2 regions of the Streptomyces sp. NPDC057271 genome follow, and region 2 is predicted to be linked to the other one. Evidence: riboswitches for the same ligand, from Rfam matches in the RefSeq annotation. Region 2 holds a riboswitch; the other holds the start of a gene.
The links. A riboswitch is a leader RNA that binds a small molecule or an ion and turns the genes downstream of it on or off. The one in region 2 is predicted to bind glycine.

Region 1 (7,808 bases), on a different contig from region 2:
GACCTTCCCCGGCCCCTGCGCCGGCCCTGCGCAGTGTCCTCGCGGCCCTCGGTTCCCCCACCGCCGTCCGCGAGGCGCGAACTCCCGCCCTGCGAGCGGCCCAAGGGCCACTGAGCCCCGAGGCACCCCTGCCCCTCCACGTCCTCGACGTACGGGATCAGGTCGTCCCGTCGGGGCGGGCACCGCGTCCGCGGCTGGCCGGCTGGCGCTTCCTGATCCGGGGCGCCGGCCGCGCGGTGGCCGCCGCCGACACCATGCTCACCCCCGACGGCTGCTCCTTCTCGCACTTCTTCGAGGGCCCGTACGTCACGGCGACCGAACGCGCCCTGCTCCAGGCCGAGTCGCTGCCCACGGTGTACCAGCCGCGGCTGCTCTCCGTACCGGAGCTGTACATGCTGACGCTCTGGTTGCACGACGACACGGACGCCGACGGAGCGGCCTCCTCGCTCGACCCGGCGGATCTGCTCGTCCCGCTCGCCCCGGCACCGCCCGGCATCGCGGCGCACCGGCCGCACCGGGTCGCCGACCTGCTGCCCGTCCTCACCCTGCGACTGGCTCCCCCACCGCTGTTCGGCACCCCGGCGCCGGCCTGAGCCACCTCTGCCGAGACATGTCACGCCCCGCGGCCCGGACCGGGCCGCGGGGCGCCTTGGTGTCCGAACGGCCGCCTCGAACGCCCCGCCCCGGACGGACTAGCCCACTGGGGCTACCCCGAACCACCCGAAGAGACCGCCTAGTTGCGTTGAACCGCTCACGCGGGTGATACGTCTTCATGCAGTAGGAAGAGCTGCCGTGAAATACCTGCGGATCGCCTTCCGTAGCGGAACACTGGACCAACCGAACCGACAACGGGGGGGCGGCCATGAGCACCGCATCGAGCCGCAGGACGACAGACACCACGACGCAGCGAAAGAACCCATCCATGTGCCAGCACCAACCTGCCTGTCCCACCGCCGACTCCGCCGACCGGGAGGCGGCCCGTCTGACGGCGCATCACCCGGAGCAGGGCTGGAGCCTGCTGTGCAACGGGGTCCTGCTCTTCGAGGACACCGGTGAACTGCTGCCGGACGGCCAGATCATCGCCCCGCACCGCCCGCTGACGGCGGGCCGGGTGACGACCGCCGCCTGACACCGGGGCACGTCGGGCACGACACGCACGAGGGAACACGCAAGGGCCGGCCCGGAGAGAACTCTCCGAACCGGCCCTGACTCATCTCCGCGCCGTCCGTACTAGTGGTCGTACTCGTCCAGCGGAGGGCAGGAGCAGACGAGGTTGCGGTCGCCGAACGCACCGTCGATGCGGCGGACCGGCGGCCAGTACTTGTCCGCGGCCGAGACTCCGGCCGGGAAGACCGCCTCGTCACGGGTGTACGGGTGGTTCCACTCGCCACCCAACGCGGCGGCCGTGTGCGGGGCGTTCGCCAGCGGGTTGTCCCCGGCCGGCCACTCGCCCGACGCGACCTTCTCGATCTCGCCGCGGATCGCGATCATCGTGTCGCAGAAGCGGTCGAGTTCGGTCAGGTCCTCGGACTCGGTCGGCTCGATCATCAGGGTGCCGGCCACCGGGAACGACATCGTCGGCGCGTGGAAGCCGTAGTCGATCAGGCGCTTGGCGATGTCGTCGACGCTGACACCGGTCGCCTTGGAGAGCGGACGCAGGTCGACGATGCACTCGTGGGCGACGAGCCCGGCGGGACCGGTGTAGAGCACCGGGTAGTGCGGCTCAAGACGCTTGGCGATGTAGTTCGCCGCGAGGACGGCCACCTGCGTGGCGCGCTTGAGGCCCTCGCCACCCATCAGACGCACGTACGACCAGGAGATCGGCAGGATGCCCGCCGAGCCCCACGGAGCGGCCGAGATCGGGCCGACGCCCGTCTCCGGACCCGCGGTCGGCTGCAGCGGGTGGTTCGGGAGGTACGGCGCGAGGTGCGCGCGCACACCGACCGGACCGACGCCCGGGCCACCGCCGCCGTGCGGGATGCAGAAGGTCTTGTGCAGGTTCAGGTGCGAGACGTCGCCGCCGAACTTGCCCGGCTTGGCCAGACCCACCAGCGCGTTGAGGTTGGCGCCGTCGACGTACACCTGGCCGCCGACCTCGTGCACCTCGGCGCAGATGTCGGCGACGTGCTCCTCGAACACACCGTGCGTGGACGGGTAGGTGATCATCAGCACGGACAGCTCGTCGCGGTACTGCTCGATCTTGGCGCGCAGGTCCGCGACGTCGACCTCGCCGTCGTCGGCGGTCCTGACGACCACGACCTTCATACCGGCCATCACCGCGGAGGCGGCGTTGGTGCCGTGCGCGGAGGACGGGATCAGGCAGACGGTGCGCTGCTCGTCGCCGTTGGCGCGGTGGTAGGCGCGGACGGCCAGCAGACCGGCCAGTTCGCCCTGCGAACCGGCGTTGGGCTGGATCGATACCTTGTCGTAGCCGGTGACCTCGGCGAGACGCTCCTCCAGCTCGGTGATGAGCGTGAGGTAGCCCTGCGCCTGCTCGACCGGGGCGAAGGGGTGGATCTGGCCGAACTCCGGCCAGGTCACGGGCTCCATCTCGGTGGTCGCGTTCAGCTTCATGGTGCAGGAGCCGAGCGGGATCATGCCGCGGTCCAGCGCGTAGTCGCGGTCGGCGAGCTTGCGCAGGTAGCGCAGCATCGACGTCTCGGAGCGGTGCGCGTGGAAGACCGGGTGGGTCAGGTACGCGTCGGAGCGGAGCACCCCGGCGGGCAGCGCGTCCTCGGTGGCGGCGTCCAGGGCCTCGATGTCGGCGACGACACCGAAGGCGCTCCACACGGCGTCGAGCTGGGCCCGGCCGGTGGTCTCGTCGCAGGAGACCGAGACGTGGTCGGCGTCGACGAGGTACAGGTTGACGCCGGCCTCGCGGGCGGCGGCGACGGTCTCGGCGGCCTTGCCGGGCACGCGGACGGTGACGGTGTCGAAGAAGCTTCCGTGGACGATGTCGACGCCACCGGCCTTCAGGCCCGCGGCGAGGATGGCCGCGTACCGGTGCGTCCGCAGGGCGATGCCCTTGAGGCCGTCGGGGCCGTGGTAGACGGCGTACATGCCGGCCATGACGGCGAGCAGCACCTGCGCGGTGCAGATGTTACTGGTGGCCTTCTCACGGCGGATGTGCTGCTCGCGGGTCTGCAGCGCCAGCCGGTACGCCCTGTTGCCGTCGGCGTCGACGGAGACACCGACGAGGCGGCCGGGCAGCGAGCGGGCGTGCTTGTCCTGGACGGCCATGTAGCCGGCGTGCGGGCCGCCGAAGCCCATCGGGACGCCGAAGCGCTGGGTGGTGCCGACGGCGATGTCCGCGCCGAGCGCACCGGGCGAGGTGAGCAGGGTCAGCGCGAGCAGGTCGGCGGCGACGGTGACGATCGCGCCGAGCTCGTGGGCCGCGTCGACGAGCGGCTTGATGTCGCGCACGGCACCGGAGGCGCCGGGGTACTGGATGAGCACGCCGAAGACGCCGCGCTCGGCGATCTCGGCGGGGATGCCGTCGGACAGGTCCGCGACGACGACCTCGACACCGGTCGGCTCGGCGCGCGTCTCGATGACCGCGATGGTCTGCGGCAGGGCGTCCGCGTCGATGAGGAAGACACCGTTCTTGACCTTGCCGACACGGCGGGAGAGCGCCATGGCCTCGGCGGCCGCGGTGCCCTCGTCGAGGAGGGAGGCGCCGGAGGTGGGCAGACCGGTGAGGTCGGCGACCATCGTCTGGAAGTTGAGCAGCGCCTCCAGGCGGCCCTGCGAGATCTCCGGCTGGTAGGGCGTGTACGCCGTGTACCAGGCCGGGTTCTCCATGACGTTGCGGAGGATCACCGGCGGGGTGAAGGTGCCGTAGTAGCCCAGGCCGATCATCGGGGCGAGGACCTGGTTGCGGTCGGCGAGCTCACGCAGCTCCGCGAGGACCTCGGCCTCGGTGCGGGCGGCGGGCAGACCGAGCGCCTCGGCGTTCTTGATCACGTCCGGCACGGCGGCGGCAGTGAGTTCGTCGAGGGAGCCGTAGCCGACCTGCGCGAGCATCTTGGCCCGTGCTTCGGCGTCGGGCCCGATGTGCCGCTGCTCGAACGGGATGCCCTGTTCGAGCTCGGAGAGCGGAATGCGGTGGGCGGTCATGTACGGAGGCCTCCTGGTCTTCACGACCTTCGAGGGGCACCACGGCGCGGGTGCCCGGACGGCCTCCCCCTCTGTCATCTCAACCTGAGAGCTTCACCGGCATGCCGAAGGGGCGCGCCGGTTTTCACCGTCGGTGAGAGCGAATGCCGTCGGACTTCCGCTCTGCTTTCCAGAGTGACCTCGCCCGTGCGGTACAGGTGCCTGAGAGATTCCGGGGAGGATTTGCTCCTTCGGCGCCTCCGAAAGGTTTCTCCGGAGGACTCTCCCGCACGGTGTCGACAGCCACAGCCAGCCTACCAGCGCGGTTCCCGGACCCGTCGCTCAAGTGGCCGACATCCCAGATGTGCACTTTCGTAGTCCTTGTAGAGCAGTTGCGACCTGTTGGAGGGACCGTGCAGACCGACATCGATCCGCGCAGCCTGATCGGCCGCAAGGCGTACGACCGCAACGGACACAAGATCGGCACCGTGGACGAGGTGTACCTGGACGACGCGACGGGAGTCCCCGAGTGGGCAGCGGTCCGCACGGGACTCTTCAGCCGGGACGCGTTCGTCCCGCTGGAGCCGAGCGAACTGGTCGAGGACGGCCTCCACATCCCGTACGAACGCGCCCTGATCAAGGACGCGCCGGACTTCGGCGTGGGCCGCCACCTCTCCCCCGATCAGGAACTCCAGCTCTACCGCCACTACAGCCTGGCCCTCCCGCCCCCGCCCCCGATGGACCACGACTTCGGACGCCTGGCGGGCCAGGAGGACGCCTGACGCCCGCACCGCCCGGGACCAGGCAAGCGGCCCGGTAGCCGTCGGCCCTCCACCGCGCCTGCGCCGCCGGCGGCGCAGCACCCCTCCACGGGAAGACCCGCATGCCGGCCAAGTCGTCCGCACGGCTGGTGCGGGCGGCGACGAAAGCCCGCCCGAAGGCCGGGCGCACGCCTACGCCGCCGCTCCGTCTCCGGCGTCCCCCACCAGCGGCAGCGGCTCGCCCGGCTCCAGTTCCGGATCGTCGACGAGAAACGTCCGCACCCGCCCCGGCGGCGACTGCGGCTCCTCGAAGCGCACGGTGACGCGCCCGACCCCGCTCCCCTGCACCCACCCGGCCCCGTACACGGCATGCCGTACGTCGTTCCCGGGCGCCCATCTCCGCTCGGTGGGCTGCGGGGGCTGCGGCTCCTCCGGCTCGGGAGCCGCCGCGGGCACCGGCATGTCCTCCACCCCGCCCCCCGGGGCCGCCAGGCCCCCCGCTTCCCCCGCCAGCTCCGCCGCCTGGGCGAAGAGATCCTCCTGCGTGTAGTCGGCGAGGCCGCTCACCCCCACGCCGAGCAGCCGCACGCCGCCCGTGGTGTCCACGCCCTCGAGGAGCCGCCCGGCGGCCTCGCGCACCACGAGCGGGTCGTCCGTGGGCCCCCGCAGCGTCTCCGAGCGCGTCAGCGTCGAGAAGTCGAACCGCCGGACCTTCAGCACGATCGTGCGGCCCGAGTGCCCCGACGCCCGCAGCCGCCCCACGCACCGCTCGGCAAGCCGCTCCACCTCGATCCGGATGCGTACCCGGTCGTGCAGGTCCACGTCGAAGGTGTCCTCGACCGACACGGACTTCGCGTCCCTCTCGGCCACCACGGGCCGATCGTCGTACCCCTGGGCCATTCGGTACAGGGAGGTCCCGTGCGCCCGCCCCAGCAGCCGTACAAGCTCGTCCTCACCCGCCTCCACGAGGTCGGACACCGTGGTCATCCCGGCCCGCCGCAGATGCTCCCCCGTGGCCGGCCCGACCCCCGGCAGGATCCGCACCGACTTCGGCCCCAGCAGCTCCCGCTCGGTCCCCGGGTCCATGAGCACCAGCCCGTCCGGCTTCGCCTCCTCCGAGGCGATCTTGGCGAGCATCTTCGACCCCGCGAGCCCCACGGACCCCGTCAGCCCCGTGGTGGCCAGAATGTCCCTGCGCAGCCGCTCACCGGCCTCCAGGGCGCTCGCGCGGTCGTCGGCCACGCCACCGGCCTCCAGGTCCACGAAGGCCTCGTCCAGGCTCAGCGGCTCGACGAGCGGCGACAGCCGCCCGAGCAGCTCCATGACCTGCTCGCTGATCGAGCGGTAGAAACCGAAGCGCGGCACGAGATAGGCCGCGTTGGGCGCCAGCCGCCGCGCCTGGGCCATCGGCATCGCGGAGTGCACGCCGAAGCGCCGAGCCTCGTACGAGGCGGTCGCCACGACCCCGCGCGGGCCGAGACCGCCCACGACCACCGGCTTTCCGCGCAGACTGGGCTTCGCCGCCTGCTCGGCGGCGGCGAAGAAGGCATCCATGTCGAGATGCAGAATCGTCGGCGCGGCTCTCACATGTCCGATGCTGCCCTACGCCACTGACAATCGACCGCACGCACGTACGGACGCGCCACAGCCGGAAGAGCGACGACCGAGCCGGTCCGGGGCGATCGTCTCGGACCGGCCTCGCCTCAGACCGCCCGGTCCCGCCGCCGGCGCGCGAGCTCGTCGCCGGGGTTGTGACCGATCAGGGTCTCGCCGGTGTCGATCCGCTCCCCGTGCAGCTGGGAGAGCGCCGCCTCCACATCGCGCCAGACCACGCCGACCGCGATCCCGAAGACGCCCTGACCGCCCTGGAGCAGGTCCACGACCTCGTCGGGCGAGGAGCACTCGTAGACCGTCGCCCCGTCGCTCATCAGCGTCATCCGCTCCAGATCGCGGAAGCCACGGGCCCGCAGATGCTGGACGGCGGCCCGGATGTTCTGCAGCGCCACCCCGGTGTCCAGGAAACGCTTGACGATCTTGAGTACGACGACGTCGCGGAAGCTGTAGAGCCGCTGCGTCCCGGATCCGTACGCCGGCCGCACGCTCGGCTCGACGAGCCCGGTGCGTGCCCAGTAGTCCAGCTGGCGGTAGGTGATCCCCGCCGCCGCGCAGGCCGTCGGACCGCGGTATCCCACCGTGTCCGTACCGGCCGCCGCCTCGTCGGAATCGGCGTTCGACGCCGCCCCCACGCCCGCGCCCGTGTCCGCCCCGAAGTCGCCCACACTGCCGTGAAGCGGATACGGACCGCTCTCCCCGGGCGCGCGCCCGAGGGAGCCCCCTGCCGTGCCGTCGCCGCTGCTCATCACGCCGACCCTCCGTCCTTGACCTGCCCACACGAAGGTAGGCAGTCGCTCGGGGTGCGTCAACGATCGCCACACTCGGCACGCCGAGTGATAATCACCCTGAGAGTGGTTTCTCGTGCCCCTCTCCGGGGAAAGGCTATCCGAATGTCCTGACGGCACCCCGTGAACAGCGGCCGGACCTCACTGGCTGCTGGACCCGAAATCCTCGGGCGAGATCTGGTCGAGGAACTCGCGGAACTTCTCCACCTCGTCCTCCTGCTCGTCCGGAATCGCGATACCGGCGTCGTCCAGCACGCCGTCACTGCCGAAGATCGGCGTTCCGGTGCGCAGGGCCAGCGCTATCGCGTCGGACGGCCTGGCGCTCACCTCGACGCCGCTGGCGAAGACCAGCTCCGCGTAGAAGACACCTTCACGGAGATCGGTGATGCGGACCTCGGTGAGCTCCTGGCCCACGGCTTCAAGGACGTCCTTGAAGAGGTCATGCGTCAGCGGCCTGGCAGGGGCCATGCCCTGCTGGGCGAAGGCGATCGCGGTCGCCTCACCCGGTCCGATCCAGATGGGGAGGTACCGATCGCCTCCCACTTCACGCAGG
Region 2 (7,808 bases):
AAGTGCGAACTGGCCCGGGACGTGGGTGTCCGGGGCCAGTTCGATCGTCGCTCGGATGGGCGGGTACGGTGCGGCTGATCCAAGCGGACGTGACGCGGATGCCTGCCGGAAACCCCGGCTGAGAGGGATACCCCAGGGACTTTTCAGGGACTTTCATGTCTGTCCCAGGGAGATTCCAGGGACTTTCCGCCGTGCAAGCAGGGAAGGCCCTGACAGCGCTGAAAGATGGAAACGCGCTGGTCAGGGCCTAGGACCTCAGCACTCGATGATGTTCACCGCGAGACCGCCGCGGGCGGTCTCCTTGTACTTGACCGACATGTCCGCGCCGGTCTCCTTCATCGTCTTGATGACCTTGTCGAGCGAGACCATGTGGCTGCCGTCGCCCCGCAGCGCCATCTTCGCCGCGGTGACCGCCTTCACCGCCGCCATGCCGTTGCGCTCGATGCACGGGATCTGGACCAGGCCGCCGACCGGGTCGCAGGTCAGGCCGAGGTTGTGCTCCATGCCGATCTCGGCCGCGTTCTCGACCTGCTCCGGGCTGCCGCCCATGACCTCGGCGAGGGCGCCCGCCGCCATCGAGCAGGCCGAGCCGACCTCGCCCTGGCAGCCGACCTCGGCGCCGGAGATCGAGGCGTTCTCCTTGAAGAGCATGCCGACCGCGCCGGCCGCGAGGAGGAAGCGGACGACGCCGTCCTCGTCCGCTCCGGGCACGAAGTTCATGTAGTAGTGCAGGACCGCCGGGATGATGCCCGCCGCGCCGTTCGTCGGAGCGGTGACCACGCGGCCGCCCGCAGCGTTCTCCTCGTTCACGGCCATCGCGTAGAGCGTGATCCACTCCATGGCCAGCGACGCCGGGTCGCCCTCGGAGCGCAGCTTGCGGGCCGTGTTCGCGGCGCGGCGGCGGACCTTCAGGCCGCCGGGCAGGATGCCCTCGCGGGACATGCCGCGCGAGACACAGGCCTGCATGACCCGCCAGATCTCCAGCAGACCCGCGCGGATCTCGTCCTCGGTGCGCCAGGCCTTCTCGTTCTCCAGCATCAGCGCGGAGATCGACAGGCCGGTCTCCTTCGCCAGGCGCAGCAGCTCGTCGCCCGTGCGGAAGGGGTACTTCAGGACCGTGTCGTCCGGGACGATCGGGCTCTCGCCCGCGACCGCGTCCTCGTCCACGACGAAGCCGCCGCCGACCGAGTAGTACGTCTTCTCCAGGACGAGCGCGCCCTCCGCGTCGTACGCGAAGATCGTCATGCCGTTGGCGTGGTACGGCAGCGCCTTGCGGCGGTGCAGGATCAGGTCCTCGTCGAAGTCGAAGGGGATCTCGTGCGCTCCGAGCAGGTTGATCCGGCCGCTCGACTTGATCCGCTCGACCTCGTCGTCCGCCGACTCGACGTCGACCGTGCGCGGAGAGTTGCCCTCCAGGCCCAGCAGTACCGCCTTGGGCGTGCCGTGGCCGTGGCCGGTCGCGCCCAGCGAGCCGTACAGCTCGGCCCGTATCGACGCGGTGTGGGCGAGGAGCCCCTCGTTCTTCAGCCGGCGGGCGAACATCCGGGCCGCTCGCATCGGGCCCACCGTGTGGGAGCTGGACGGGCCGATGCCGATCGAGAACAGGTCGAAGACCGAGATGGCCACGGGGAACTCCTTGTGGGGGCTAGACGCCGTTGTCTGCCAGGGTGGTGCAGAACAGCAGGAAAAGGGGGTGGGGCACCGCGCTCACTGTCCAGTGTGCGCGGTGCCCCGGAACTTTCGTACGAACGAGCCTTGGAACTGAAGCGTACGAAATTACTACAGGCCGGGGTACAGCGGGTGCTTCTGCGCGAGTGCGGTCACCCGGGCCTTCAGCGCGTCGGCGTCGAAGCCGGGCTTCAGGGCCTCCGCGATGATGTCGGCCACCTCACGGAAGTCCTCGGCGTCGAAGCCACGGGTGGCGAGCGCCGGCGTACCGATGCGCAGACCCGAGGTGACCATCGGCGGGCGCGGGTCGTTCGGGACCGCGTTCCGGTTGACGGTGATGCCGAGCTCGTGGAGACGGTCCTCGGCCACCTGGCCGTCCAGCTCGGAGTTGCGCAGGTCCACCAGGACCAGGTGCACGTCCGTACCGCCGGACAGGACCGAGACACCGTGCGCGGTGACGTCGTCCTGGACCAGGCGCTCGGCGAGGATCCGGGCGCCGTCCAGCGTGCGCTGCTGGCGCTCCTTGAACTCCTCCGAGGCCGCGATCTTGAAGGAGACGGCCTTGGCCGCGATCACGTGCTCCAGCGGGCCGCCCTGGAAGCCGGGGAAGACCGAGGAGTTCATCTTCTTGGCGAACGCCTGCTTCGCCAGGATGACGCCGCCGCGCGGGCCGCCGAGCGTCTTGTGCGTGGTGGAGGTCACCACGTCCGCGTACTCGACCGGGTTCGGGTGCAGACCGGCCGCGACCAGACCCGCGAAGTGGGCCATGTCGACCCAGAGGAACGCCTCGACCTCGTCGGCGATCCGGCGGAACTCGGCGAAGTCCAGCTGACGCGGGTAGGCGGACCAGCCCGCGATGATCACCTTGGGGCGGTGCTCCTTGGCCAGCCGCTCGACCTCGGCCATGTCGACCAGGCCGGCGTCGTCCACGTGGTACGCGACCACGTTGAACTGCTTGCCCGAGAAGTTCAGGCGCATGCCGTGGGTCAGGTGACCGCCGTGGGCCAGGTCCAGACCGAGGATCGTGTCGCCGGGCTGGGCCATCGCGAAGAGCGCGGCCTGGTTCGCGGACGCGCCGGAGTGCGGCTGGACGTTCGCGTACTCGGCGCCGAACAGGTCCTTGATCCGGTCGATGGCGATCTGCTCGGCCACGTCGACGTGCTCACAGCCGCCGTAGTAGCGGCGGCCCGGGTAGCCCTCGGCGTACTTGTTGGTGAGGACCGAGCCCTGGGCCTCCATGACCGACAGCGGAGCGAAGTTCTCCGAGGCGATCATCTCGAGGGTGGACTGCTGGCGGTGGAGCTCGGCGTCGACCGTGGCGGCGACTTCCGGGTCCAGCTCGTGGAGAGGGGTGTTCAGCACAGACATGAATCGATCCCTAAGGGGTCTCAGTTCCCGGCGGAGAACTCGGCGTACGCGTCGGCGGTCAGCAGGTCGTCCGGCTCTCCGGTGACGCGCACCTTGAACAGCCAGCCACCCTCGAACGGAGCGGTGTTCACCAGCGACGGGTCGTCCACCACGTCCTGGTTGGCCGCCACGACCTCACCGGTGACCGGGGAGTACAGGTCGCTGACGGACTTGGTCGACTCCAGCTCGCCGCAGGTCTCGCCCGCGGTCACCGTGTCGCCGACCTCCGGGAGCTGGGCGTAGACGACGTCACCGAGCGCGTTGGCCGCGAACTCCGTGATGCCGACCGTCGCGACGCCGTCCTCGGCGGCCGACAGCCACTCGTGCTCCTTGGTGTAGCGCAGCTGCTGGGGGTTGCTCATGACCTGATTCTCCTGGATCGGACGAGTGCTGATGAACGTGGGTCTTGCGGGGTGAGACGCGGAGCGAGACGGATGCGTCACTTCTGGCGCTTGTAGAAGGGCAGCGCCACGACCTCGTACGGCTCGTGGGTGCCGCGGATGTCCACACCTACACCCTGCGTGCCGGGCTCGGCGTGCGCCGCGTCCACGTACGCCATGGCGATCGGCTTTCCGAGGGTGGGCGACGGGGCGCCGGAGGTGACCTCGCCGACGACCTCGCCGGCCGCGACGACGGAGAAGCCGGCGCGCGGGACGCGGCGGCCTTCGGCGATGAGGCCGACCAGCTTGCGCGGCGGGGCGGCCTTGGCCCGCTCGGCGGCCTTCTCGAGCGCCTCGCGGCCGACGAAGCGGCCCTCGTTGGTCGTCTTCTCGAACTTCACGACCCGGCCGAGGCCCGCGTCGAACGGGGTGAGCGAGGTCGTCAGCTCGTGTCCGTACAGCGGCATGCCCGCCTCCAGGCGGAGCGTGTCACGGCAGGAGAGGCCGCACGGGATCAGGCCGACCGGGGCTCCCGCCTCGGTCAGCGCCTTCCAGACGCCCTCGGCGTGCTCCGGTTTCAGGAACAGCTCGAAGCCGTCCTCGCCGGTGTAGCCGGTACGGGCGATCAGCGCGGGGACCCCGGCGACCGTGCCCGGGAGGCCGGCGTAGTACTTCAGGCCGTCCAGGTCGGCGTCGGTGAGCGACTTCAGGATGCCGGGGGACTCCGGGCCCTGGACGGCCAGCAGGGCGTACGCGTCCCGGTCGTCGCGCACCTCGGCGTCGAATCCGGCCGCGCGCTCGGTCAGCGCGTCGAGGACGATCTGCGCGTTGGACGCGTTGGCGACGACCATGTACTCCTGCTCCCGGAGCCGGTACACGATCAGGTCGTCGAGGATGCCGCCGTCCTCCTGGCAGATCATCGTGTAGCGGGCGCGGCCCACGCCGACCGTGGAGATGTTGCCGACCAGGGCGAAGTCGAGGAGTTCGACGGCCTGCGGACCGGTGACGGTGATCTCGCCCATGTGGGAGAGGTCGAAGAGGCCCGCCTTGGTGCGGACGGCGTTGTGCTCGTCACGTTCGCTGCCGTAGCGCAGCGGCATGTCCCAGCCGGCGAAGTCGGTCATGGTCGCGCCCAGGGAGCGATGCAGGGCCAGGAGGGGAGTGCGGCGCGCAGCGCCTTCGTCCGGGGCGGTGGCGGGCGACGGGTGGGGGGTTGGACGGGGTGCAGACGTGCTCATGGGTGTGGCTCCCGGGTCCCAGGGCAGAAAAATCATGACGGGCGAGGACATCCTCCCCATCTGTCATGGAACCTGAGAGGTTCACCGAGGGCATCTCGTCTCCGAGAGTTCGGCTTGCACCTTGGGTGGGAACGCCGGAGGCGTCCCGCTTTTCAGATCTGCCTCATCCACGCGGTACGGGGCCTGAGAGATTCAAGGGAGGGTCTTGCTCCTTCGGCGCCCGGGGCCCACCGTGGTGGTTCCGGGACTCTCCCGCGCGGATTCGAGCGGCCGGTATGCGGTTGTGTGCGCTTGGCGCGCACATCATTGCATGCGGGGTCCGATCGGCAAATCGCTTGTGCCTCATTACCCCTTCTTTACACTTTGTGGGGAAGGGTCTCCCGGACCCGACAGGGGGAGAGAAGATGACGTTCCAGCACAGCGGCGCCTACGCGACGGGCACGGGGATACCGGCCCCGCGTGCCCGCGCCAGGACGCGAAGGCGCCGCTTCGCCGCGCCCCTGCTACGGGACCTGCGCGAGCGCGGTGGCCGAAGTCCCCGGACCCTCGCCTTCGCCGCGGGGGACCTCGTGGTCGTCTCCGGGCTGCCCGGAAGCGGCAAGTCGACCCTGATGCGGCGTGCGGCCCAGGGTCTCGGCATCGACTCCCAGGACGCCCGCGAGCGCTGGGAGGCCCGGCTGCCCGGCTTCCTGCCGTACGCGGTCTACCGCCCGCTGGCCCGGATCGCCCACTACGCCGGGCTGTGGCAGGCGCTGCGCTCGGGGCGGAGTCTCGTCGTCCACGACTGCGGGACGCAGTCCTGGGTGCGGAACTGGCTGGCCCGCGAGGCCCGCCGGCGCGGCCGCGCCCTCCATCTGATCCTGCTCGACGTCACCCCCGACACCGCCCGCGAGGGACAGCGCGAGCGCGGCCGCGGCGTCTCCGGGTACGCCTTCGCCCGTCACCGCCGGGCCGTCGGCCGGATGATCGGCTCGGTCGAGTCGGGCCGCCTGCCCCGCGGCTGCGCCTCGGCGACCCTGCTCGACCGGGACGCCGCGGGCGCTCTGCGCTCGATCGCCTTCCGCGCCGCCCACTGAGTACTTTTGGCCACGACGGCATCAGAGCGGCGTTAGGGTTCTGCCCCGAGGGCGTCGTGACCAGGGCGACGCGAGAAGGGGAAACGGGAACCGTGGACGTTACGTGGCCGGGCAACGAGCTCGAAGAGGTCCTCGCGGCCTCGCTCGGCAACGCCTCCGCCGGAGGAAGGCTCGTGGAGGTGCTCGGCCGGAGCCCCGTCTGGGTGCCGCTGCCCAACGGCGGCAGCCCCGAGAGCCGGGACCTCGACCTGCCCACGCTGGAGATCGACGGACTCCCGTACGTCCCCGTCTTCAGCTCCGAGCAGCAGTTCCTCGCCTGTGTCGGCAGCCACATGTCCTTCACCGTCGCGCCCGCCCGAGAATTCGCCCGCGGTCTGCCCCCGCAGCTCGGCATCGCCGTGAACCCCGGGGGCACGGTCGGAGCCCCGCTGCCGCCGCCCGCCGTCGCCGAGCTCTGCCGCGTCGGCCGCACCCCGCTGGACGGCCCCGCCAGCGGCGGCAGGGTCAGGCTCTTCGAGCCCGACTGGCAGGACGACCCCGTCGACTTCCTCTCCGTCGCCGCCGCCGAGTTCGAGGCCACCGGCGTCGTGGTCTCCGCCCGCCGCGCCCTGGCCAGCGTCGAGGGCACCGAGCCGGCGCTCTTCGTCGGTGTCGAGCTCGCCGCCTGGGAGGGCGTCGACCGGAACGCCCCGCTCGACGCCCTCGGCCGCGCGCTCGGCCGGATCGAGGTCGCCTGGCCCGTCAATCTCATCCTGCTCGACGTCGCGCAGGACCCGGTCGGCGACTGGATGCTGGAGCGGGTGCGCCCCTTCTATCAGCGGGCCTCCCTGTAACTAAGCTGGTGCGGTGGACGGAAGAGGGGCGGGAACCAGGGTGAGCGCGTCAGGCACCGGTGCGGCCGGGAAGGTCGAGCACATGCTGCGCCAGGTGGCACCCGGGCGCTACGACGCGTACGAGGAGCTGCTGCACGCCCTCGCCGACGGCAGCGTCTGGATGCTGCTCTGGCAGGGCACGCCCGGCGCGCCCGAGGCCCAGTACGGGAACATGGAGGTCGACGGCTTCGGGTACGCCCCGTGCGTCACCTCCGCCCAGGAGCTCGCCGCCTCCGGCTGGAACCGCGCCCACGAGGTCGTCACCGGCCGGGAGATCGCCCGCGCGCTCTACCCGGACCGCTGGGGAATCTGGCTCAATCCGCATGACGCGGGCGGCGGCGTCGGCATCCCCTGGCCCGACCTCCGCCGGATCGCCACCGGTCTCGACCGGATGCCGGCCGGACCGCTGCGGCTCTCGGAACCCGCGCTGGAAATCCCCCAGTTCTACGCCCTTCTGACCCAGAACGCCCATCGCGCCCCGGCCGTCCGGGCGCTGCGCCGCGCCTGGGTGCAGCCGTCGGTGGGATCTCCGTACCTCGCCATCGGTCTCGACCTCTACGACACCTCCGCCGCCGCCGTCGAGTCGGTACGGGCGATGATGCGCCAGTCGATCTCCGCCGTACCCGACGGGCTGCCCGTCTCGACGGTCGCGATGTCCGACGCGTACGACCCCGTCGCGATGTGGCTGCGGGCCAACGCGCGGCCGTTCTACGACCGCGACGCGCACGCCGCCCCCGCGCCGCCCGCGCCTGGCTACGGCTATCCTCCCCCCGGCTTCGCCGGAGGGACCCCCACCGCACCCCGCACGTACTGATTCGTACCTTCCGTCACCCCAATTGGCTCCTGCATCACAGGAGTTGGGTCACATGTCCGTTCTGGCCGAATAGCGGGCGAGATGGTCCGCTGACGTGATTCCACCGTCCGGATAACGGAAGGCAACGAACCGCATCACGGTTGAGCAAACATTCACCGTGAGGTCTGGCGGGTGATCGCGAACCCATTGAAGACTCCCCGGAACACCGGGCGTTCGGCCTCCTGGCCGCTGTCCCGCAGTTGTTCCACCAAGCCGCTACCCGCGGCGGGCAAGGGCCGGCTACCGGCGGCCGAGAGGGGTCCTGACCACGATGACGGCACCACTGCACGAGACGGACGTGGTCGACGCGACCA

Region 1: it holds a riboswitch for glycine, as region 2 does, so the genes downstream of both, gcvP (aminomethyl-transferring glycine dehydrogenase) here and gcvT (glycine cleavage system aminomethyltransferase GcvT) in region 2, are expected to answer to the same signal.

The regions. Positions count from the first base shown of each region.
Region 1 covers NZ_JBHUYJ010000077.1:7,537-15,344, reverse strand. Annotated here, with positions in the region: gene ACFUJR_RS28150 (hypothetical protein) at 1-593, shown strand, start outside; gene ACFUJR_RS28145 (DUF5999 family protein) at 923-1,129, shown strand; gene gcvP (aminomethyl-transferring glycine dehydrogenase) at 1,231-4,116, opposite strand; glycine riboswitch at 4,296-4,394, opposite strand; gene ACFUJR_RS28135 (PRC-barrel domain-containing protein) at 4,509-4,877, shown strand; gene ACFUJR_RS28130 (DNA polymerase IV) at 5,049-6,443, opposite strand; gene ACFUJR_RS28125 (MerR family transcriptional regulator) at 6,560-7,216, opposite strand; gene ACFUJR_RS28120 (bifunctional nuclease family protein) at 7,397-7,808, opposite strand, start outside.
Region 2 covers NZ_JBHUYJ010000046.1:27,185-34,992, reverse strand. Annotated here, with positions in the region: gene ACFUJR_RS21710 (L-serine ammonia-lyase) at 256-1,626, opposite strand; gene glyA (serine hydroxymethyltransferase) at 1,780-3,036, opposite strand; gene gcvH (glycine cleavage system protein GcvH) at 3,057-3,437, opposite strand; gene gcvT (glycine cleavage system aminomethyltransferase GcvT) at 3,515-4,693, opposite strand; glycine riboswitch at 4,856-4,958, opposite strand; gene ACFUJR_RS21690 (AAA family ATPase) at 5,098-5,769, shown strand; gene ACFUJR_RS21685 (enhanced serine sensitivity protein SseB) at 5,862-6,602, shown strand; gene ACFUJR_RS21680 (enhanced serine sensitivity protein SseB C-terminal domain-containing protein) at 6,643-7,455, shown strand; gene ACFUJR_RS21675 (ABC transporter permease) at 7,766-7,808, shown strand, end outside.